One region of the Salmonella bongori NCTC 12419 genome, then DNA from elsewhere that is predicted to be linked to it. Evidence: predicted binding sites of a transcription regulator. Region 1 holds the regulator's gene; each other region holds the start of a gene.

Evidence for each region. The regulator LexA, encoded in region 1, represses DNA repair genes until DNA is damaged. The targets are predictions, from matches to a motif close to TNCTGTATGTACATACAGNA.
Region 2: rmuC (DNA recombination protein RmuC) is a predicted target of LexA. The motif match lies at 2,704-2,723, and genes of this name have one in related genera.
Region 3: sulA (SOS-induced cell division inhibitor SulA) is a predicted target of LexA. The motif match lies at 4,730-4,749, and genes of this name have one in related genera.

Annotation. Positions count from the first base shown of each region.
Region 1 covers NC_015761.1:4,082,808-4,090,466, forward strand. The annotation lists gene plsB (glycerol-3-phosphate 1-O-acyltransferase PlsB) at 1-2,108, opposite strand, end outside; gene SBG_RS19275 (diacylglycerol kinase) at 2,279-2,647, shown strand; gene lexA (transcriptional repressor LexA) at 2,756-3,364, shown strand; gene dinF (MATE family efflux transporter DinF) at 3,545-4,870, shown strand; gene SBG_RS19290 (hypothetical protein) at 4,867-4,980, shown strand; gene SBG_RS19295 (CsbD family protein) at 5,002-5,211, shown strand; gene zur (zinc uptake transcriptional repressor Zur) at 5,310-5,825, opposite strand; gene traF (conjugal transfer protein TraF) at 6,072-7,382, shown strand.
Region 2 covers NC_015761.1:3,854,832-3,862,490, forward strand. The annotation lists gene metE (5-methyltetrahydropteroyltriglutamate--homocysteine S-methyltransferase) at 1-482, shown strand, start outside; gene SBG_RS23580 (hypothetical protein) at 496-798, shown strand; gene SBG_RS18235 (dienelactone hydrolase family protein) at 795-1,607, opposite strand; gene udp (uridine phosphorylase) at 1,866-2,627, shown strand; gene rmuC (DNA recombination protein RmuC) at 2,768-4,198, shown strand; gene ubiE (bifunctional demethylmenaquinone methyltransferase/2-methoxy-6-polyprenyl-1,4-benzoquinol methylase UbiE) at 4,293-5,048, shown strand; gene ubiJ (ubiquinone biosynthesis protein UbiJ) at 5,058-5,663, shown strand; gene ubiB (ubiquinone biosynthesis regulatory protein kinase UbiB) at 5,660-7,300, shown strand; gene tatA (Sec-independent protein translocase subunit TatA) at 7,505-7,659, shown strand, end outside.
Region 3 covers NC_015761.1:989,876-997,534, forward strand. The annotation lists gene fabA (bifunctional 3-hydroxydecanoyl-ACP dehydratase/trans-2-decenoyl-ACP isomerase) at 1-255, opposite strand, end outside; gene SBG_RS04540 (AAA family ATPase) at 324-2,084, opposite strand; gene matP (macrodomain Ter protein MatP) at 2,270-2,722, shown strand; gene ompA (porin OmpA) at 2,793-3,842, opposite strand; gene sulA (SOS-induced cell division inhibitor SulA) at 4,199-4,708, opposite strand; gene SBG_RS04560 (TfoX/Sxy family DNA transformation protein) at 4,925-5,539, shown strand; gene yccS (YccS family putative transporter) at 5,517-7,659, opposite strand, start outside.

The DNA of each region.
Region 1 (7,659 bases):
GCGCCCGCCGCCAGCAGTTGCAGCGTACGTGAATGCGCCGGGTTGATATGCAGTTCGTCGTCCTGCACAGTAATCAGCCCCTGACGCTGCATTTCACTGGCCAGCGCGTCAATCACCGCGGCTAACTCCTCGCGCTCCCAGCGCAGGAACAACTCCGCTTTTAACATCGGATAGAGCGCTTCAACATGCTGCTGTAGCGCATCACGCGAAATGCGGCGATGCTGGGTGATAATCGCCGCCATCAGCGAAGGCATAATCAACATATGCGCAATGTTGTTGCGATAATAGGTCATCAACACTGCCTGCTCGCGTGGCAGAATGATGATATCGCCAATGGTGTCTTTCTCAACCTCAAACTTATTCATCTGCAACGCATGATCAATGAGTTCGCCCGCGCTGGCGGCAGGAACGGTCGAGTCCGTGGAGTAAGGCACATTGCGCATCAGATCGAGATAACAATTTAGCTGCTCGGTGAGCTGTTCGCGGGTGAGCGAACGCTGGCGCGATGCCAGTAGCGCGGTACAGCACAGGTTCATCGCGTTTGCTGCGCCAGCGTTGTTAATACGTACCATCAGTTCAGCAGCGATACCGTTTACCGTCGGCGTTAGCCAGGCGGGACGGATGGCCTCTATAGGGTCAATAGATTCACGCCATTCCGGTACATGCTGATTCAGGTACGTCATGAGCGGCATCGGTTCGCCAAAGTTAACGTAGCCCTGACCCAGATTGCGCAGTTTGCTCAGACCGCGCAGCATCTGCGGCAGACTCTCTTTCTCTTTTGTCGCGCCGCGCAATTCTTTGGCGTACGTTCCCACCTCCATCACGTGTTCGTAGCCGATATAAATAGGCACTAACGTAATTGGGCGGGTACCGCCGCGCAGCATCGCCTGGATGGTCATCGACAGCGTGCCGGTTTTCGGATCGAGCAAACGTCCGGTACGCGAACGCCCCCCTTCCACAAAATATTCTACAGAATATCCACGGCTGAATAACTCGCCCAGATATTCGCGAAAGACGGTGGAATAGAGTTTATTGCCCTTGAAAGTACGGCGAATAAAGAACGCGCCAAGACGGCGGAAAATCGGCCCGGCTGGCCAGAAATTAAGGTTGATACCGGCGGCAATGTGCGGCGGAACCAGCCCCTGATGGTACAACACATACGAGAGAAGCAAATAGTCCATGTGGCTGCGATGACAGGGCACATAAACGATTTCATGCCCGTCGTGCGCCAGTTGGCGTACGCGCTCGGCGTTATGAACGTTAATCCCCTGGTAAAGCCGATTCCAGGTAAAGCCCAGAATTCTGTCGGTCAAACGAATCATCTCGTAAGAGAAGTTCGCGGCGATCTCCTCCATCAGTGCAATGGCGTTTTGCTGCGCTTTTTCGTGAGAAATTTTCTTACTGCGCGCCTCATCTTCCACCGCGCGAGCGATAGCTTTCGACGCCAGCAGTTTGTTAAACAGGTCCTGACGGGCGGGCAGGCGAGGGCCAACTGCCGCCAGGCGCTGACGGGCGAAGTGCATACGCGCTACACGCGCCAGTTTCTGGGCGATGATTTTATCGGTACCGTGTTCATCAGCCATGCGACGCAACGAGACGGAGGGCGAGAATCGGACAAAGCTATCGCGCCCCAGCCAGGAGATGGCAAAAAATTTCTGTACGCCGTTCAACATACGTAAAGGCGGGTTCACTTCCCCCTTTTCACGACCCGGTGCGCGGCCAAACATCACGGAAACGGGCACCATCTGTAAATCCAAAGCCGGATTACTGCGATGCAGATCGAGATAGTCGTGAAAAAGCTTCACCGACTCTTCTTTTGGCGTGTAATACGTAAAAACACGCGGCCCGCCATGGATAAATACATAGCGAGGCAGTAGCGCGCCGTCGATCTCCAGCGGCTCCAGCGGATCAGGAAGATCGTGCGCCAGACATTGGGCGCGCAGCGTCAGTAAGTCCGCTTTTGAGTTGTATGGCAAGACATACATAATGGGACGAGAAGTATCGAGTCCCAATTCCTGAGCGGGTTCCGCCGGAATAGACTTGCTTTTTACCAGTACGCTTAATGGTAAATTCAGTAATTTGTAGTAAATTCGTGGCCAGCCGGACATAAACGATGTAAAGCCTCTGGTTAATAATGCAAATGCGCTGCAAGGATATCAGAAAGTTTAGCGAATTTCTGTTGTATCCCGTCATACTTCGCGCTCTATAACGGCAGCCCGAATCGTGCAGGGCGGCCGTATAATGTCATTGACGTTAATAATGTAAAAAGGTTCTTTTGATGGCCAATAATACCACTGGATTCACCAGAATTATCAAAGCGGCAGGGTATTCCTGGAAAGGATTTCGCGCCGCATGGACTCACGAAGCCGCGTTTCGCCAGGAAAGCCTGGCGGTATTGCTGGGCGTCATTATTGCCTGTTGGCTGGATGTGGATGCCATTACCCGCGTGTTATTGATAGGTTCCCTGGTACTTATCATGATCGTTGAAATCCTCAACAGTGCGATAGAAGCCGTCGTTGACCGCATCGGTTCTGACTATCACGAACTTTCCGGGCGGGCGAAAGATATGGGGTCGGCTGCGGTGCTGCTGTCTATTTTCGTTGCCCTGATGACCTGGGGCATTCTGTTATGGTCACATTTTCGATAAAGGTTCCAAATTTTATAAATCTCTTGTTTTTTGCGCGGTTTGTGGTTCCAAAATCACCTTCAACTGTATATACTCACAGCATGACTGTATATACACCCAGGGGGCGGAATGAAAGCGTTAACGGCCAGGCAGCAAGAGGTGTTTGATCTCATTCGGGATCACATCAGCCAGACAGGTATGCCACCGACGCGTGCGGAAATCGCGCAGCGTTTGGGGTTCCGTTCCCCAAACGCGGCGGAAGAACATCTTAAAGCGTTGGCGCGCAAAGGGGTGCTTGAAATCGTTTCCGGCGCTTCTCGAGGTATCCGTCTGTTACAGGAAGAAGAAGAGGGGTTACCACTTGTTGGGCGCGTAGCGGCGGGTGAGCCACTGCTGGCGCAGCAACACATTGAAGGCCATTACCAGGTTGATCCTTCTTTGTTCAAACCCAGCGCGGATTTCCTGTTGCGCGTAAGCGGCATGTCGATGAAAGACATTGGCATTATGGATGGCGATTTACTGGCAGTACATAAAACGCAGGATGTTCGCAACGGGCAGGTGGTTGTGGCTCGCATTGATGATGAAGTCACCGTAAAACGCTTGAAAAAACAGGGTAATAAAGTAGAACTTCTGCCGGAAAACAGTGAGTTTACACCGATAGTGGTGGATTTGCGCGAACAAAGCTTCACCATTGAAGGATTGGCGGTCGGTGTCATTCGCAACGGCGAATGGCTGTAATCTCTTCTTACTCTCCTTGTATGTGCCCATCCGGCAGCCCTGCAGCCTGATGGCGCTACGCTTATCAGGCCTGCGGGAAACCGATTCCCGAGGGTGAAGGTTTTGTAGGCCGGATAAGGCGTTTATGCCGCTATGTGGTAGGGCGCATGTTTTGTTTAACTCCTTGTCAGGCCAGTCTTCATGCCGTTTTTTACCTCCTCTGATAAAGCGCTTTGGCGTCTCGCGTTGCCAATGATTTTTTCTAATATCACCGTTCCCTTGTTGGGGCTGGTTGATACGGCAGTGATTGGTCATCTGGACAGCCCGGTTTATCTGGGCGGCGTGGCGGTAGGGGCGACCGCCACCAGTTTTCTTTTCATGCTGTTGCTGTTTCTGCGAATGAGCACCACCGGGTTAACGGCCCAGGCATTTGGCGCTAAAAACCCGCGAGCCTTAGCTCGGGCATTGATTCAGCCGTTGTTGCTGGCGCTGGGCGCAGGTGTATTGATTGCGCTCTTTCGCACGCCGCTTATTGATGTAGCTTTACATATTGTTGGTGGGAACGAGGCTGTTCTGGTGCAGGCGAGACGCTTCCTTGAAATTCGTTGGTTAAGCGCTCCCGCGTCTCTGGCGAATCTGGTGCTGCTCGGTTGGTTGTTAGGCGTTCAGTATGCGCGGGCTCCTGTTATCTTGTTAGTCGTGGGAAATATCCTCAACATTGTGCTCGATCTGTGGCTGGTGATGGGGCTTCATATGAACGTGCAGGGGGCCGCTCTGGCGACGGTTATCGCAGAATATGCCACGCTACTGATCGGCTTAATGATGGTGCGTAAAGTTCTCCATCTCCGCGGTGTGTCGCTGGAGATGCTAAAACATGCATGGCGCGGTAACGTACGCCGTCTTTTGGCGCTTAATCGCGATATCATGCTGCGCTCGTTGCTCCTTCAGCTCTGTTTTGGCGCGATCACGGTGTTAGGCGCGCGGCAGGGCAGCGATATTATCGCGGTAAATGCGGTACTGATGACCCTACTTACCTTTACGGCCTATGCGCTGGACGGTTTTGCTTATGCGGTGGAAGCGCACTCTGGCCAGGCTTACGGCGCGCGTGACGGCAGCAAGTTACTGGACGTCTGGCGGGCGGCGTGTCGTCAGTCAGGGGTTGTTGCCCTGCTGTTTTCCATGGTCTATGCCCTGGCAGGCGAACATATTGTCGCGTTATTGACCTCGTTACCGCAAATACAACTGCTGGCTGATCGATACCTTATCTGGCAGGTGGTATTACCGTTAACAGGCGTATGGTGCTATCTTCTGGATGGCATGTTTATTGGCGCGACGCGCGCCGCCGAAATGCGCAATAGCATGGCGGTTGCCGCGGCGGGATTTGCGCTGACGCTACTCGCCTTGCCATTCCTGGGAAATCACGGCTTATGGCTGGCATTAACCGTTTTTCTGGCGCTTCGCGGCCTGTCACTGGCTTTTATCTGGCGTCGCCACTGGCGCGATGGTACATGGTTTGCCAGAGGGTGACGGTTAAAAATTCTGAATATAAAACCGCTGGCCGAATTCCTGTCTACAATTACTATCACGTCCAGCAGAAATTGCAGAGCATTTGGGCGAATAACACTTGCTATTCTTAACCGAATGATGAGGACAAGATGATGAATAAAGACGAAGCCGGCGGTAACTGGAAACAGTTTAAAGGTAAAATGAAAGAACAATGGGGTAAGCTGACCGATGACGATATGACCGTTATCGAAGGTAAACGTGACCAGCTGGTAGGTAAAATCCAGGAACGTTACGGTTACCAGAAAGATCAGGCGGAAAAAGAGGTTGTTGACTGGGAAACCCGTAACAACTATCGCTGGTAATGCGTTTCCCCCGCCTGGAGGACAAGGATGTGCCTCCCACTGTTTGCACAGGAATTCGGGTGGCACCCTCTTTCATTGCCGCCCGTTTTCCGTTCTGGCTAACGCGGTTTTTTCTTAATTAAAACAGAATGATCGTGACCGCACTCACCTTGGTGGCGACACGCTTCCACTTCAACACACGCCGGGCACAGACCATGCGCCTCAATCACATTATGCCGTAGCGCAAATCCCATTTTTGCTGCCAGCGTATGCATAATGTCTTCTACGCCTTCGGCACACTCTTCTTTCACCCCGCCGCAACGATCGCAAATAAACATTGCTGAGCTGTGAGTAGGTTGATCGAACAGGTGGCAGAGAACATAACTGTTGGTGGACTCCACTTTATGGACAAAACCCTGTTCAAGCAAAAAATCCAGCGCTCGGTAGATAGTGGGCGGTTTGGCCTGCGGTTCTGTTTCACGCAGCAGGTCGAGCAGATCATACGCGCTGATCGCGCCCTGTTGCAGACTCATCAGGCGCAGCACTTCGAGGCGCTGGGGCGTCAGGCGCACGTTGCGCTGCGCACAGAGTTTTTCGGCTTGCGCCAGTAACTCTTGCGTTTTGGTCTTTTCCATTTGGCACCTCGAATAGCATGAAAGTTTAATCTGCTACTTTACCACGATCTGCTTAAAACTCTGAAATTCCCCTGCCACGATATATCGCCTGCTACGCTTTCCCCGGCCAGCATTCTCATCTATACATAATGAGGATCGATATGATAACAACAGGCTTTAACGTCGCTATTTCACAGCAATAGTTCACCTCCGTCCTGCTAAGCATGGCGAAGGAGTTAATTTACCTGATAATAAGATGGGCTAACTGTGAATAAAAACCTCAAACTTTCAGTGATGACTATTGCAGCCTCGTTTTTTATGGCAAAGCAGACGAGCGCCGCCAATACCTGGGCTGAAGCGCGTAACGATGCAATGGGCGGGACGGGGGTTGCGTCTGCGCATTATGGCAGTGGCGTGTTGCTAAACCCGGCATTGCTGGCAAAAGCCAAACCGGAAGACAACATCACTGTTGTTCTTCCCGCGGTCGGCGTACAAATCACGGATAAAGATAACCTCCAGGATGAAATAAATGATATCAGCGACAAAATTAATTACTACGATCATGTGGTCGATAGCCTGACGCCAGGGCAAATTTTACTTCATCCGAGGGGGGTATTGAATCAATTTCAGGGGGCTGCGCGCGATTTGGCCGATGAACTGGAATATCTCAACGGGAAAACCGCCCGCGCCAATGCTGGCGCCGGGGTGGCAGTGAGTATTCCGGGACAAACGCTTTCCGTCGCGTTTATTGCAAAAGGTTACGCGCATGGGCGTGTGAGCTCGTCTATTGATCAGAACGATATTCAGTATCTGCGCAATATCCAGCGTAATGAAAGTATCGCGCTTCGTGAAGCAGGACGCGCGGCATTACTGGGGACTGACGAAATAACAAAACATTTAAACTCTACCGCGTCAGGACGAGTCGCGATTGTTTCTGATTATGGTATTGCGGTGGCGAAGCAATGGGTGGTAGGGGATGTGCCTGTTTCTATTGGCGTTACGCCGAAATTACAAAAAACCTGGCTCTATAACTACACCACATCAATATATCACTATGACAGCAGTGACTGGAACAGTAGTCGCTACCGTAACGACGATACCGGCTTCAACATCGATGCGGGGCTTGCCGCTGATTTTGGCGAAAACTGGACGCTGGGTCTGAGTGGGCAAAATTTGGTATCGCGCGACATTGACACGAAAGAGATTTATATCACCAATGGAATATCGGGAGAAACCACTCACTACAAAGATACGTACCAAATTCGCCCCCTGGTCACGGCGGGTATTGCGTGGCATAACGAGGTGCTGACCGTAAGCGCTGATGGCGATCTGACGGAAACGAAAGGATTTAAGAGCGAAGACAATTCCCGGTATGTTGGTGTTGGCGCTGAAGTCCGGCCGCTAGCGTGGTTGGCGGTGCGTGCAGGATATCGTGCGGATGTGAAAAATAACGATAGCAATGTGTTTACTGGTGGTCTGGGCTTTGCGCCCTATAACCGTGTACATCTCGATTTAATGGGGCTGTACGGTGAAGATGAAACCTGGGGCGCAGGCGCACAGCTTACAATGACATTCTGAGGCGTTTTCACCGGAGGCAGTACGCCTCCGGTTATACTATCGTGGCGCGTCTCTACGTGTCTCCCTTACCAAAACCGCAGGGGAGAGGGGCTACGACCCGGGCGCGATTATTGATACTGAAATATTATAAATACCTCGCGACCTATTTGATACTTATGAAATATTATCACTATTAATGAATGTAATATTTAATTTGTTATTATAAACACTATACAATGTAATAATTAATAGTATATATATTGGTATGCATAAATATAATCATCAGATTTTTCCTCTC
Region 2 (7,659 bases), 230 kb from region 1:
GCATTATTCAGATTGACGAACCGGCGCTGCGCGAAGGTTTACCGTTGCGCCGCAGCGACTGGGACGCCTATCTGGCGTGGGGCGTGGAAGCCTTCCGCATTAACGCGGCGGTGGCGAAGGATGAAACCCAGATCCACACCCACATGTGTTACTGCGAGTTCAACGACATTATGGATTCGATCGCCGCGCTGGACGCGGATGTGATCACCATTGAGACCTCCCGCTCGGATATGGAGTTGCTGGAGTCGTTCGAAGCGTTCGACTACCCGAACGAAATCGGGCCGGGCGTGTACGATATTCACTCGCCGAACGTGCCGAGCGTCGAGTGGATTGAAGCCCTGCTGAAGAAGGCGGCACAGCGTATTCCGGCACAACGCCTGTGGGTGAATCCGGACTGCGGTCTGAAAACTCGCGGTTGGCCGGAAACCCGCGCGGCGTTAGCGAACATGGTCAAAGCCGCGCAAAATCTGCGACAGGCGTAACCATGCAAGCCCGGTGAGTGATAACGCCGCCGGGCATTATGCCGGACGGTTGCATTTGCCCGGCCTTACCCCTTCACCCTTTCCCTACTTTCTTTTTTCTTTAGCGTCTTTTGACAACGGGTTGTACAGTATGCTGGAGCAGCATAACGAGAATATTGACAGCTATCAGGACGTCATTATCCCTGTCCCTGCGGTAGCGGCAAAAAATATAAAAAATGCTGCGGTAAAGCATAACTGTCGCTGCTATCACGGTTTATTGGGTCTACACGACCTGGGCGTTGTAGACCCAACAAGTATGGTAACGCGCGGTGGTTAGCTTTTTTTTCCTCCGTATTGCGCGAACCATTCCAGCATTCTTTGCCAGCCGTCTTTCGCCGCAGCTTCATGGTAGCCCGGACGATAGTCGGCATTGAACGCATGTCCGGCATCCGGATAGACCACAATTTCTGCTTTCGCATTCGCGGCGCGTAACGCCTGGCGCATGGTTTCCACACTTTCCTGCGGAATACTGGTATCCTGCCCGCCGTATAAGCCCAGCACCGGCGCGTTAAGATCGGTCGCAATATCAACAGGGTGTTTCGGCGAGTTGAGCGAGGTATCGCCCATCAGCTTACCGTACCACGCTACCGCGGCTTTTAACTGTGGATTGTGCGCGGCATATAGCCAGGTAATCCGGCCCCCCCAGCAGAAACCGGTGATCATCAACCGATGTACATCGCCGCCGTTACGCGAAGCCCAACTGGCGACGTGATCCAGATCAGCAAGAACTTGCGAATCCGGTACCTTAGCGACCAGACCGCTTAATAATGTCGGAATATCGGCGAAATCATTGGGGTCGCCTTCCCGGAAATAGAGTTCCGGCGCGATGGCGAGATAACCTTCCAACGCCAGTCGCCGGCAGATATCGCGAATATGTTCGTGTACACCAAAAATTTCCTGTACCACCATAACCACAGGCAGCGCGCCGTCATTCGCTTTTGGTCTGGCGTAATACGCTGGCATGTCGTCCCCCTGGGACGGAATTGACGTTATTCCCGCGCTAATGGCGTCATCGGGGGTATGGATTGCCGTAGGAGCCAGCGGGGTGGCTGCAGGTGCAAAGCCGGATGGATGTGTCGTTGTCATGGTATTCTCCGTACCCTTAAAAAATAGCGCAATATTAACTATAGACAGTGTGTAACAAACCACATTGCCTTAAAGCGGCTATCTTTTGTGCAATGGTTGGCGATATTGATTATTTATTGTGATGTACATCACTTTTTAATGGTAAGCGAGTGCAATTGTTTTACGCCATAGTGATGGTTGTCACGAAAATATCTTTATGCCTTAGGTAAAGTGTCTTTTTGCTTCTTCTGACAAACCCGATTCACAGAGGAGTTTTATATGTCCAAGTCTGATGTTTTTCATCTCGGCCTCACCAAAAACGATTTACAAGGGGCCCAGCTCGCCATCGTCCCTGGCGATCCTGAGCGTGTGGAAAAGATCGCCGCGCTGATGGATAAGCCGGTTAAGCTGGCATCTCACCGCGAATTCACCTCCTGGCGCGCTGAGCTGGATGGCAAAGCAGTTATCGTTTGCTCTACCGGCATCGGCGGCCCGTCTACCTCTATCGCTGTGGAAGAACTGGCGCAACTGGGTATTCGTACCTTCTTGCGTATCGGCACCACGGGCGCCATTCAGCCGCACATCAATGTCGGCGACGTTCTGGTAACGACCGCATCCGTACGTCTGGATGGGGCGAGCCTGCATTTTGCGCCGATGGAATTCCCGGCGGTTGCCGACTTTGCCTGCACCACTGCGCTGGTTGAAGCGGCGAAATCGATTGGCGCCACGACTCACGTTGGCGTAACCGCCTCTTCCGACACTTTCTATCCGGGTCAGGAACGTTACGACACCTATTCTGGCCGCGTTGTTCGCCGCTTCAAAGGTTCTATGGAAGAGTGGCAGGCGATGGGCGTAATGAACTACGAAATGGAATCCGCTACGCTGTTAACCATGTGCGCAAGCCAGGGTTTACGCGCAGGTATGGTGGCGGGCGTTATCGTCAACCGTACCCAACAAGAGATTCCGAATGCGGAAACGATGAAACAAACTGAAAGCCACGCGGTGAAAATTGTCGTGGAAGCGGCCCGTCGTCTGCTGTAATTCTCCTCTCTTTTTGCAAAGGCCGACGCGTTCGGCCTTTTCTTTTTGCGTGGCGCCTCGCAGGAAATTCCTTTTAAACTGGACGTTTATACAGCACAATTCTATTTTGTGCAGGATAGTGTGGTTCCAGGAGAGGTGTTGTGGATATGACTCTTATGATAAGCGTTGTCGTGGCGCTGGCGGCTGGGGCGGTGATTGGCTGGCTGGCGACGAAAGCGCACGCCGATCAAATCCGCGCCGATCTTATCGAAGAACGGCGTGAGCTGGATATCGAACTTAGCGCGGCCCGGCAGCAATTAGCGCAAGAAGCGCACTGGCGCAGTGAATGCGAGTTACTTAATAACGAACTGCGTAGCCTGCACAGTATTAATACCTCTCTGGAAGCTGATCTACGTGAAGTCACGACCCGTCTGGAAGCGACTCAACAACACGCGGAAGACAAAATTCGTCAGATGATCAACAGCGAACAGCGTTTAAGCGAGCAGTTTGAGAATCTGGCGAACCGTATCTTTGAACACAGTAATCGTCGTGTAGACGAACAAAACCGACAAAGCCTGAATAGCCTGCTGACGCCGCTGCGTGAGCAACTGGACGGTTTTCGACGTCAGGTTCAGGAGAGCTTCGGCAAGGAAGCGCAGGAGCGGCATACGCTGGCGCATGAAATTCGTAACCTGCAGCAGCTTAATGCGCAGATGGCGCAGGAAGCGATCAACCTGACTCGCGCCCTGAAAGGGGACAATAAAGCGCAGGGAAACTGGGGCGAAGTCGTGCTGGCGCGGGTGCTGGAGGCATCCGGACTGCGTGAAGGCCACGAATACGAAACCCAGGTCAGTATTGAGAACGATGCGCGCTCGCGGATGCAGCCGGATGTCATCGTCCGCCTGCCGCAGGGCAAAGATGTGGTCATCGACGCTAAAATGACACTGGTTTCCTATGAGCGTTATTTTAATGCTGATGACGACTATACGCGCGAGATAGCCGTACAAGAACATATCGCCTCGGTGCGCAATCACATTCGTTTACTGGGGCGTAAAGATTATCAGCGGCTTCCCGGACTTCGCTCGCTTGATTATGTGCTGATGTTTATCCCGGTAGAGCCCGCTTTCCTGCTGGCGTTGGATAAACAGCCTGAACTGATAACTGAGGCGTTAAAAAATAACATTATGCTGGTAAGCCCTACGACGCTGCTGGTGGCATTACGGACGATCGCCAATTTGTGGCGTTATGAGCACCAAAGCCGTAATGCGCAGCACATCGCGGAAAGAGCGAGTAAGCTTTACGATAAAATACGGCTTTTCGTGGATGATATGTCAGCGATTGGCCAGAGTCTGGATAAAGCGCAGGATAACTACCGCCAGGCGATGAAAAAGCTCGCTTCCGGACGTGGCAACGTTCTGGCGCAGGCGGAGGCCTTCCGGGGACTGGGCGTGGAAATCAAACGCGAGATTAATCCGGATTTAGCTGAACAGGCCGTTACGCAAGACGAAGAATATCGTTTACGCGCAATCCCGGAAGGGCGTCAGGATGAGCATTATCCCGACGACGAACGGGTAAAACAGCAGTTAAGCTAACCCGTATGGAGTAGTTTCGTCCCGGCGCAGAGTAGGGCAAATTGGCCCAATCTGTTACACTTCTTGAACATTTTATCGATAAGCAGGCACTGAGATGGTGGAAGATTCACAAGAAACGACGCACTTTGGCTTTCAGACCGTCGCTAAAGAGCAGAAAGCTGACATGGTGGCCCACGTTTTTCATTCTGTGGCGTCAAAGTACGATGTGATGAACGACTTAATGTCATTTGGTATTCATCGTTTGTGGAAGCGCTTCACTATTGATTGCAGTGGCGTACGCCGTGGACAAACCGTTCTCGATTTAGCGGGCGGTACGGGCGATCTTACCGCTAAATTTTCGCGGATGGTCGGTGAAACCGGCAAAGTGGTTCTTGCAGATATTAATGATTCAATGCTTAAAATGGGGCGTGAAAAATTGCGCAACATTGGCGTGATCGGCAACGTTGAGTATGTGCAGGCGAATGCGGAAGCGCTGCCTTTCCCTGACAATACTTTTGACTGCATCACCATCTCTTTTGGCTTGCGTAACGTCACCGATAAAGAGAAAGCCTTGCGTTCCATGTTTCGCGTGCTTAAACCGGGCGGGCGTTTACTGGTGCTTGAATTTTCCAAACCTATTATTGAGCCGCTGAGTAAAGCGTATGACGCCTACTCTTTCCATATTTTACCACGTATTGGTTCAATGGTCGCTAACGATGCGGATAGTTACCGTTATCTCGCCGAATCCATTCGTATGCATCCCGATCAGGATACTTTAAAGGCCATGATGCAGGATGCCGGTTTTGAGAGTGTAGATTATTACAATCTGACGGCGGGTGTTGTGGCATTGCACCGCGGTTATAAATTCTAGGAGGGCGAAATGCCTTTTAAACCCTTAGTGACCGCGGGAATTGAACATCTCCTCAATACTTTTTTATACCGTTCTCCGGCGCTGAAATCAGCCAGAACGCGATTACAGGGAAAAGTACTGTGTGTGGAGCTAAAGGGATTTTCAACGCCATTAGTCCTGGTATTTAGCGAGCGCCAGGTTGATGTGCTGGGGGCATGGGAAGGCGAAGCGGACTGTACGGTAATCACACAAGCTGGCGTTCTGCCAAAACTACGCGATCGTCAGCAGTTGGCTGCGCTTATTCGCAGTGGCGAACTGGAAGTGCAGGGCGATATTCAGGTCGTACAAAATTTTGTGGCGCTTGCCGATCTCGCAGAATTCGATCCAGCCGAGCTATTGGCGCCATACACCGGTGATATTGCAGCGGAAAGTATTGGTAAGGTGGTACGGGGTGGAGCTAATTTCCTGCGCTACAGATTTCAACGCCAGCAACGTTATGCCGCTGAAGCGATCACTGAGGAGTGGCGCATGGCGCCTGGCCCGCTGGAAGTCGCCTGGTTTGCAGAAGAAACGGCTGCCATTGAGCGCGCCGTAGGTGATCTAACTGTACGGCTGGAAAAACTGGAGGCCCAATGACGCCAGGTGAAGTACGGCGCCTATATTTCATCATTCGCACGTTTTTAAGTTACGGCCTTGATGAACTCATTCCCAGAATGCGTCTTACGTTGCCGCTCCGGTTATGGCGCTATTCATTGTTCTGGATGCCGAACCGGCATAAAGATAAATTGTTGGGTGAGCGGTTAAGGCTGGCGTTGCAAGAACTGGGGCCCGTGTGGATCAAATTTGGTCAGATGCTCTCTACGCGCCGTGACCTGTTCCCGCCGCAAATCGCCGATCAGCTTGCTTTGCTACAGGATAAAGTCGCGCCGTTCGATGGTCGACTGGCGAAAGCCCAGATCGAAGAAGCGATGGGGGGATTGCCTGTCGAAGCCTGGTTTGACGACTTTGACATTCAGCCTTTAGCGTCGGCGTCAATCGCCCAGGTCCATACCGCGCGATTGAAATCGAACGGTAAAGAGGTGGTCATAAAGGTTATTCGCCCGGATATTTTGCCGGTGATTCAGGCTGATCTGAAATTGATTTACCGTCTTGCCCGCTGGGTGCCGCGCTTGTTGCCGGATGGGCGTCGTCTGCGACCGACTGAAGTCGTGCGCGAGTATGAGAAAACGCTAATCGATGAGTTGAATCTGCTGCGGGAGTCGGCCAACGCTATTCAACTGCGCCGCAATTTTGAAAATAGCCCCATGCTGTATATTCCGGAAGTATATTCCGATTACTGTAGCCAGAACATGATGGTAATGGAACGGATATACGGTATACCGGTTTCAGATGTCGCAGCGCTGGAAAAAAACGGCACCAACATGAAACTGTTGGCTGAACGCGGGGTAAAGGTTTTCTTCACCCAGGTTTTCCGTGACAGCTTTTTCCATGCAGATATGCATCCTGGAAACATTTTTGTTAGCTATGAACACCCTGAAAATCCGCAATATATTGGCATTGACTGCGGTATTGTCGGGTCGTTAAACAAAGAAGATAAGCGTTACCTGGCGGAGAACTTTATCGCTTTCTTTAATCGCGATTACCGTAAAGTGGCGGAGCTTCATGTGGATTCAGGTTGGGTTCCACCAGATACCAACGTTGAAGAGTTTGAGTTTGCCATCCGTACCGTCTGCGAACCTATTTTTGAAAAGCCACTCGCGGAAATCTCGTTTGGCCATGTGTTGTTAAACCTTTTCAATACGGCGCGAAGATTTAATATGGAAGTCCAGCCGCAACTGGTGTTGTTGCAGAAGACATTATTGTATGTTGAAGGGGTTGGACGACAACTTTATCCTCAACTTGATTTGTGGAAAACGGCGAAGCCGTTTCTTGAGTCCTGGATCAAAGATCAGGTGGGTATTCCGGCTCTCACCCGAGCTCTTAAAGAAAAAGCGCCGTTTTGGGTCGAAAAAATACCAGAAATACCTGAACTGGTGTACGACAGTTTGCGCCAGGGCAAATATTTACAGCACAGTGTTGATAAGATTGCGCGCGAGTTACAGTTAAATCATGTGCGCCAAAGCCAGTCTCGTTATTTCCTGGGTATTGGCGCAACGCTGTTGCTGAGCGGGTCATTCTTACTCGTCAACCGCCCTGAATGGGGATTGATGCCTGGCTGGCTTATGGCCGGCGGCGTGGTTGTCTGGCTGATTGGCTGGCGCAAAACGCGTTGAGACTTTTATCGCTCAACACTGGTGGTGCCACGCAGGTACACATTATCGCTCAATGCAGCGCTCAGGCCGTAAGCCAGTGTCATCCTGGTCGTATGTAAAAGTATGTGAATAGGACGGGTGAAAGCGGCTAACAAAGAGGCAGCGCGCAGGATAATGTGTATAATGCGGCCCTAATAATTCATCATCTATCACAGAGGAACATGTATGGGTGGTATCAGTATTTGGCAGTTATTGATCGTTGCCGTTATCGTCGTACTGCTGTTTGGCACCAAAAAACTCGGTTCCATCGGTTCCGATCTTGGCGCGTCTATCAAAGGCTTTAAAAAGGCCATGAGTGATGATGATGCCAAACAGGATAA
Region 3 (7,659 bases), 1.4 Mb from region 1:
GTCCAGACCCAGACAACCCGGCATCACCGGATCGCCAATAAAATGGCACCCGAAGAACCACAGATCCGGATTGATATCCAGTTCCGCTTCGACATAGCCTTTGTCGAAATTGCCGCCCGTTTCGGTCATCTTAACGACGCGGTCCATCATTAGCATGTTTGGCGCAGGGAGTTGCGGCCCTTTAGCACCAAACAGTTCACCACGACCAGAGGCAAGAAGGTCTTCTTTTGTATAGGATTCGCGTTTATCTACCATGTCTAATATAAGCCTTATTTTATTGAAGCACGCAGGATAGCTAACACGTGTACGCTGAACAAGTCCGATCAGTTCGGTATAAAATAGTTCAGCCAACGTAGTGGCCACGGAAAACGATGCCGGCTTTCCTGCTGCGTCGCCTGTGCGATACGCTCCTGGATAGTCTGCATCAGCGTCGTTTGTCCTTCGCCATCCCACACCAGATTTAACAGTAGCGGTAAGGCGTCGGTCACGTCGTCTACCGCCCAGATAGTGAATTTTTCTTCTTTCACCGCCTGCAACAGTTCGGATTTAAGACTGAGGTGCCGGACATTGGCGGCAGGAATAATAACACCCTGTTTACCGTTTAATTCCCGCTGTTCGCAGATGGCAAAGAAACCTTCAATTTTTTCATTAAGCCCGCCAACCGGCTGCGCGCGGCCAAATTGATCGACTGAACCGGTAATTGCAATGTTTTGGTTTACGGGCACATTAGCCAATGCACTGATAAGCGCGCACAGCTCCGCCATTGAGGCGCTATCGCCATCAACTTCGCTGTAAGATTGCTCAAAGGTTAACGAGGCAGAGAAGGGGATCTGCTGCTCCAGCTGTAATTCTGACATCAGGAAGGCCTGCATAATCATCATTCCCTTGGCGTGAATGTTTCCGCCAAGTTCGGCCTTGCGTTCAATATCGTTAAACTCCCCATCGCCGATATGCACGACACAACTTATTCGCGACGGTTCACCAAAGGCGCGCGGATGCCCGGGAAATTCAATAACGGAAAGCGCATTAATTTGTCCGACACGTTCGCCTTCGGTTTCAATCAGAATCTGTTCTTGCAGAATTTCGTCCTGCATCCGCTCAGGTAGAAAGCCTTCCCGCCATTCGCGTCGGGCAAGCATCAGGCTGAGCACGTCGCCGCTGCATGTCTCACCTTCGCATAAGGGCGCCGCCTCCTTAAACTGGCGGGCTATCCACAGTGGGCAAAGAGGCAGCGTATCCTGTTCGCCGGTATAGCGCACAGCCTCGCGTATCAGGACGGGCCAGGCGTCCGGTGCCGGGGGCGGCAAATTATCGCGTAAAGCGATACGCGTCACCCATTGACACCACAGGGTCATAGCTTCTGCGTCCACTATCTGCAAATGGTCTTCAAATTCACTGTAGATAGCCTGTTCCGCGAGCTCCGGTTCCATCTCCTGAAAATCGGCCAGTGATTCACGTTCGCCAACCAGGATCACCTTCAGGTTGAGCGGCATTGATGGCACGGAGACCGGTAATGGACGCGACTCATCAAACGCCACCCAGTCAAAGCGTTCACGGCTAACGATGGCTTTCAGGCGCATCCACAGCAATGGCTGTGCCAGGAGGGTCCGTAAGGAGATAATAAGTATGCCACCGTTAGCCTGATGAACCAGACCCGGTTGCAGGGTAATGTCGCCGTTGTACTGGCGCAGGCAACCAAACAGTTGTTCGGCTTCTACCCAGTCCGCACTAACCACTTGTGTGATAGTGGCAAAGCTATCTTGCGCATTCTGCGCGGCGCGGTAATGAATGGTATTCCCGGAGACATCATAGTGCCCGCCAGTTAATTGCCCGGCATCGCTTTGCAGAGGGCGAACGGCATCTGCCAGTAACGTGAGATACGCTGGTTCTTCAGGCGCTTTGGCCAGCATAAATGAGGATGAGGCCCACGGTTGCATAAGTTGCTCAAGCGCAAACTGCAGTCGTGGCTGAGTATCACTGAGTAAGGTGTTGTTTTCGTCAGTCGCGTGTGGCTGTGCAAATATCTCCTGATAACTTTCGCTATCCGGAACCAGATCACGCCATGCTAGTTTCGTAATGGTCAAAGTTGAGGTTTTTTAGTCTGTTGTAAAAGGGGGGATTATAGCTTAACCCGCCACGCTGCACACGTGGAAAGCGAACGCAAAGTAATGTGAAGACGTGTAATCATTCACAGGTTCAAGATTCTTTTCTTCAGATGACTAAAAAACTGATATTCTGATAACAGTTACACGGTAACATTGGGATCGCAATGAAATATCAACAACTTGAAAATCTTGAAAGCGGTTGGAAATGGAAATATCTGGTGAAAAAGCACCGCGAAGGGGAGTTGATAACCCGTTACGTGGAAGCCAGCGCTGCCCAGGAAGCCGTCAATTTGTTGTTAGCCCTCGAAAATGAACCGGTGCGGGTAAATGTCTGGATAGACAGGCATATGAATCCTGCCTTGCTTAATCGGATGAAACAAACGATTCGGGCAAGACGCAAGCGACACTTTAATGCGGAACATCAGCATACACGTAAAAAATCTATCGATTTAGAGTTTATGGTGTGGCAGCGTTTGGCTGGTCTTGCACAACGGCGCGGTAAAACATTATCCGAAACGATTGTACAATTGATAGAAGATGCGGAACATAAAGAGAAATATGCCACGCAAATGTCCACGCTAAAGCAGGATCTACAGGCGTTATTAGGTAAAAAGTAACGCCGATGGGAACTGTTATACTGTCCAGAGTAAAAAACCCCGCTGCGCGGGGTTTTTATCAGACGGAAACTTAAGCCTGCGGCTGAGTTACTACGTCTTTGATGCCTTTAACTTCGATCTCTACGCGACGATCCGGTGCCAGGCAGTCGATCAGGGCAGCGCGAGCTTTCACGTTGTCACAGGTGTTGCCGGTAACCGGGTTAGATTCGCCCATGCCGCGTGCGGAGATTTTATTAGCCGGGATACCTTTGGAGATCAGGTAATCCACAACAGACTGAGCACGTTTTTCTGACAGGCCCTGGTTGTAAGCGTCAGAACCGATGCGGTCAGTGAAGCCCAGAACCACTACGGAACCGTCTTTCGGATCCAGGTTGCTCAGCTGGCTGTACAGCTGGTCCAGTGCCTGCTGACCTTCCGGTTTCAGGGTAGCTTTGTTGAAGTTAAACAGGACGTCAGACTTCAGAGTGAAGTGCTTGGTCTGTACTTCCGGCGCCGGCGCCGGGGCTGGAGCTACTACCGGAGCGGCTTCTTCCTGACCAAAACGGTAGGAAACACCTACGCTCAGCAAGCCGTTGTCCGGGCGAGTGCCGATGGTGTTAGCATCACCGATGTTGTTAGTCCACTGGTATTCCAGACGAGTTGCGATTTCAGGGGTGATAGCATACTCGATACCGCCCGCGAATACCGGGGAAACGCCAGTGTCGTGGTCTTTGGTAGAATAACCCGGTGCGTTAGACTTGGTATCTGCACGCCATACCATACCACCCAGACGAGTATAAACGTCCAGATCGTCAGTGATTGGATAACCCAGTTTAGCGGTCAGCTGAACACCCTGAGCTTTGTAAGCGCCATTGATGTTGTCGCCTTTGTACGGCATACGGCCTAACCAGTCGTAGCCCATTTCAAAGCCAACGTACGGGTTAACCTGATAACCACCAAAAGCGCCTGCGCCCAGTTGGTTTTCATGGGTTGGGCCATTGTTAGGAATGAAGCCAGTGTCATGGTACTGGGACCAGCCCAGCTTAGCACCAGCGTACCAGGTGTTATCTTTCGGAGCGGCCTGCGCTACGGTAGCGAAACCAGCCAGTGCCACTGCAATCGCGATAGCTGTCTTTTTCATTTTTTGCGCCTCGTTATCATCCAAAATACGCCATGAATATCTCCAACGAGATAACACGGTTAAATCCTTCACCGGGGGACCTGCTCAATAGTTACTCTACCGATATCTACGGCTTATGCCGAGCACCCCTGGCGATGTAAAGTCTACAACGTAGTTGGAAACTTACAAGTGTGAACTCCGTCAGACATGTGAAAAAAACATGCTGGACATACACATCATTTAACAGTTTCGGATGATAAATCAGACAGCAAAAATCGCGGAAACCGCTTCTGGCAAGCTTTCTCGCAAAAAAAACGTTAGTACTCAAAGGAGATGCGATCGCACAAAAAAAATTCCAGGATAAATCCTAATTTTACTTAATGATACAAATTAGAGTGAATTTTTAGCCCGGAATGCTGTCTCCTGGGTAACGAATGTGCGCTAACAGAGCGCATGATAAACCCTACCGCATTGCCTACATTCGCCGCCTCGACCAGGCTGGCATGTTCTTCTTCAGTAAGTTCTTCTGCCAGCCAGCCAATCACTACGCTGTAATTCCCTGTGCGCAGAGCGCGGATCATCGACGTCAGCGTATGTCGGGGCGCAAGCTGGCTAATTTGCATCACTTTCGTTAGTGGTAAACCTGCAGATTGCACCCATTCGCGGCTGAGTTTTTGCTGTGGTGTGAGCCATAGCTGCCAGCGTGATTGTTGGCCTAACTGCCGGAGCAGAGGCAAAAGCAGGAGTTGCGCCATCATGGGCTGGTCTTCCCGATAGACAACTTCACTAACAAGTCCGGCGGCGACATTTTCTGTGGTAGCGCGCGCGGCGTTGTGTGTGGTGGTAGGAAATGACGAAGAACGATTTGCATAACCTGAAGTGTACATAATCAATCCAGCCCTGTGGGTTACTGTATGTTTATACAGTACTCTTGTGACGATGAAAGATCAACTCTATTTTCGGAAAGTGTCTCGCAATTTTTATTCTTAGTCGCGTCAAAAATAAAATTCATCTTGCTCGTAAGACATAAGTTGCCTATTTTCGTCATTAGCGGATCCGTTACTGTAAATCATTCTTTTACCTTATGATTTAAAAGGAATTTTATGAGAGCACTCTCTTATGACAGGATCTATAAATCGCAAGAATATTTGGCATCTTTGGGGACGATTCAGTATCGATCTTTATTCGGCAGCTATAGCCTGACCGTGGAAGATACCGTTTTTGCGATGGTGGCGAATGGCGAGCTCTATCTCCGCGCCTGTGAACAAAGCGTATCCTATTGTGTGAAGCATCCCCCTGTCTGGCTCACGTTTATGAAATGTGGACGCCCCGTTATACTCAACTATTATCGGGTCGATGAAAGCCTCTGGCGCGATCAGCAGCAACTGGTACGTTTATCGAAGTTTTCTCTTGAAGCGGCAATGAAAGAAAAACATAGCCGTTTTTCACAGCACAGGCTCAAAGATCTTCCCAATATGACCTTCCATCTGGAAACATTGCTCAATGAGTCAGGGATAAAGGACGAGAGCATGTTACGCGTACTAGGCGCTAAAATATGCTGGCTGAGGCTGCGACAAAATAATCCGTTGCTAACGGTAAAGATCCTGTATGCGTTGGAAGGCGCCATTGTTGGCGTACATGAGGCGGCGCTCCCGACAAATCGTCGCCAGGAGCTTGCCGACTGGGTGCATTCGCTTACGGCTGCGCAAGCCCGGTAGAAGGCGGCGGTGAAATTTGCCGTTGCAGGCGCCCGATTTCGGGCAATAAAGCAATGAGCAACCCAATTTGTTGCACTACCAAAGGTTCTTTGCTGTCCGGACGTGTTTCCAGAGACTGGACTCGCTGCTTGAGACCCTCCAGCGCCTGGTGTACACGTTGTTCGTCTTCCGGTTGATGATGGAGCGCGTCATCAACATAGCAGACGGCGTCATCCAGAAGCCCTAACACGTCCGGATTACTGAGCTTTTCACGATGCGCGCCGAGGGCGGAAATATAGCTGGTAAAAGTATGGTTGAGGCAAAGGAGTCTGAATGCCGCTTCCCGCGTTTCGGCCGTAACATCGGGTTCGCTCGACATATTGGAGACAACAGATGCCAGTTCCGCATCGCGATTGTGCGCATCGCGTCTGGCAATACGGTAGGCCAGTCGGTTGTCCCGGCCCTGATGATATTGCTCAAGAATCGCATCAAGGTAGCGGCAATTCGCATCGGTGGCGCGCTGGAGTACTCTGGGAAGGTTGCGAAAACGCCAGTCCGGCCAAATAAAGCTGACTGCAGCCCAGGCGATAGCGCAGCCAAGCAGTGTGTCAATCACGCGCGGTAACGCCACCTCAAAGCCTTCGCCCAGGAGATTAAAGCAGAGCAATACTAACAGGGTAATAAACATGGTGGCATGAGCATACTGCACATTACGGAATGCAAAGAAAAGCACGCCGGTAATGACCAGCAGAACTAACTGTCCTTCGAGCGAAGGAACAAACCATAAAATCGGCAGGCCGATGGCAACACCTACCAGCGTACCGATGATTCTGAGCGCAAGGCGATGGCGGGTTGCATTATAGTTAGGCTGGCAAACGAACAGACTGGTAAGCAATATCCAGTATCCGTGACGCATTCCGGTAATCTGAATCAGAGCATAACCCACGCATAAGACCAGCGACATGCGTACCGCATGGCGGAAGAGAGCGGACTCCGGAGTAAAGTTACGGCTCAGACGTAGCCAGATGTCGCTAAACCCATGCAGGCTATCATCGGCCAACTGGTTTTCTGTTTCATTACGTGGCATCGCCTGCGCTTGTTCCGATTCAATGGTCGCCAGTTGTGCGTCGATGGCGCGCAGGTTGGTTAATAAGAATCCCAGCGTATTCAGTAATTCCGGAGACGCGCAGCTGGTGCGCATCCGGTCAAGCGCGGCGTCAATATGGGTAAAGGCGCGTTCAAACCGTGGATCATGTTGGTACGGTGTACGCAGTAAGATACAGCGTGCCAGCTGAGTACAGGCCTGTGCCTGCATCGACATCAGACGCTGAAAGCGAAACATGACGTCGCTGTGGCGAAAATGGTCGCGTAATGTCTGATATTGAATATGCGACGAGCTGGCGCGTTCATGAATATCCTGCGCGACAAAATAGTAGTGGAGAGTGCGGCGCGTACCGCGTTGACCGCGATCGCCGCGCAGGCGGGTTAATAACGATACTTTCGTTTGATTCAACGTCGCCATCAGTTGCCCGTTTGCTAACGCTAAGTCGTACAGCGGTGCCTGGCTTTCATCTTCGATATCCGGGTCAAACAGGCGGGATTTCAGATCCAGATAGTGCGCCAACTGTTCGTAACTGCGTGCCAGGTTATCCTGCAAAGGGCGGATCGGAAACAGCAGGTGTCCGGTGAGTGTCAGCAGGTTGTACCATACTGCGCCCGCCAGAAGGAGTAAGGGCTGCTGATACCAGTGTTCATATAAAGAAGTACCCAGCATCGTGTAGATGGCAATGAGTAAGGCCCCGAACGCGATGGTGGCATAACGTTGTCCTAATCCTCCCAACAGAATAAATCCGCTGGTGGATAAGGTTAAACCTAACGCAAATAGCCATGGCCAGGGAAAGAGTACTTCTACAGAAGCAGAAGCGATAAAAAAGCAGATTAAGGTAATAATTAAATTACGCAAGCGTCCGGTAAGACGGTCATCGAGATCGGTGAGTGCCGCGGCGACCATACCGAGCGTGAGCGGGATGGTGAGTTTGACCTCGCCCAGCCACCAGGGCAGGGCGGTAGTGCCGCACAGAGCGATAAAAATACGTATGTAATACAGCCAGGTACTGTTCCAGGTATAACGGCGAATCAGC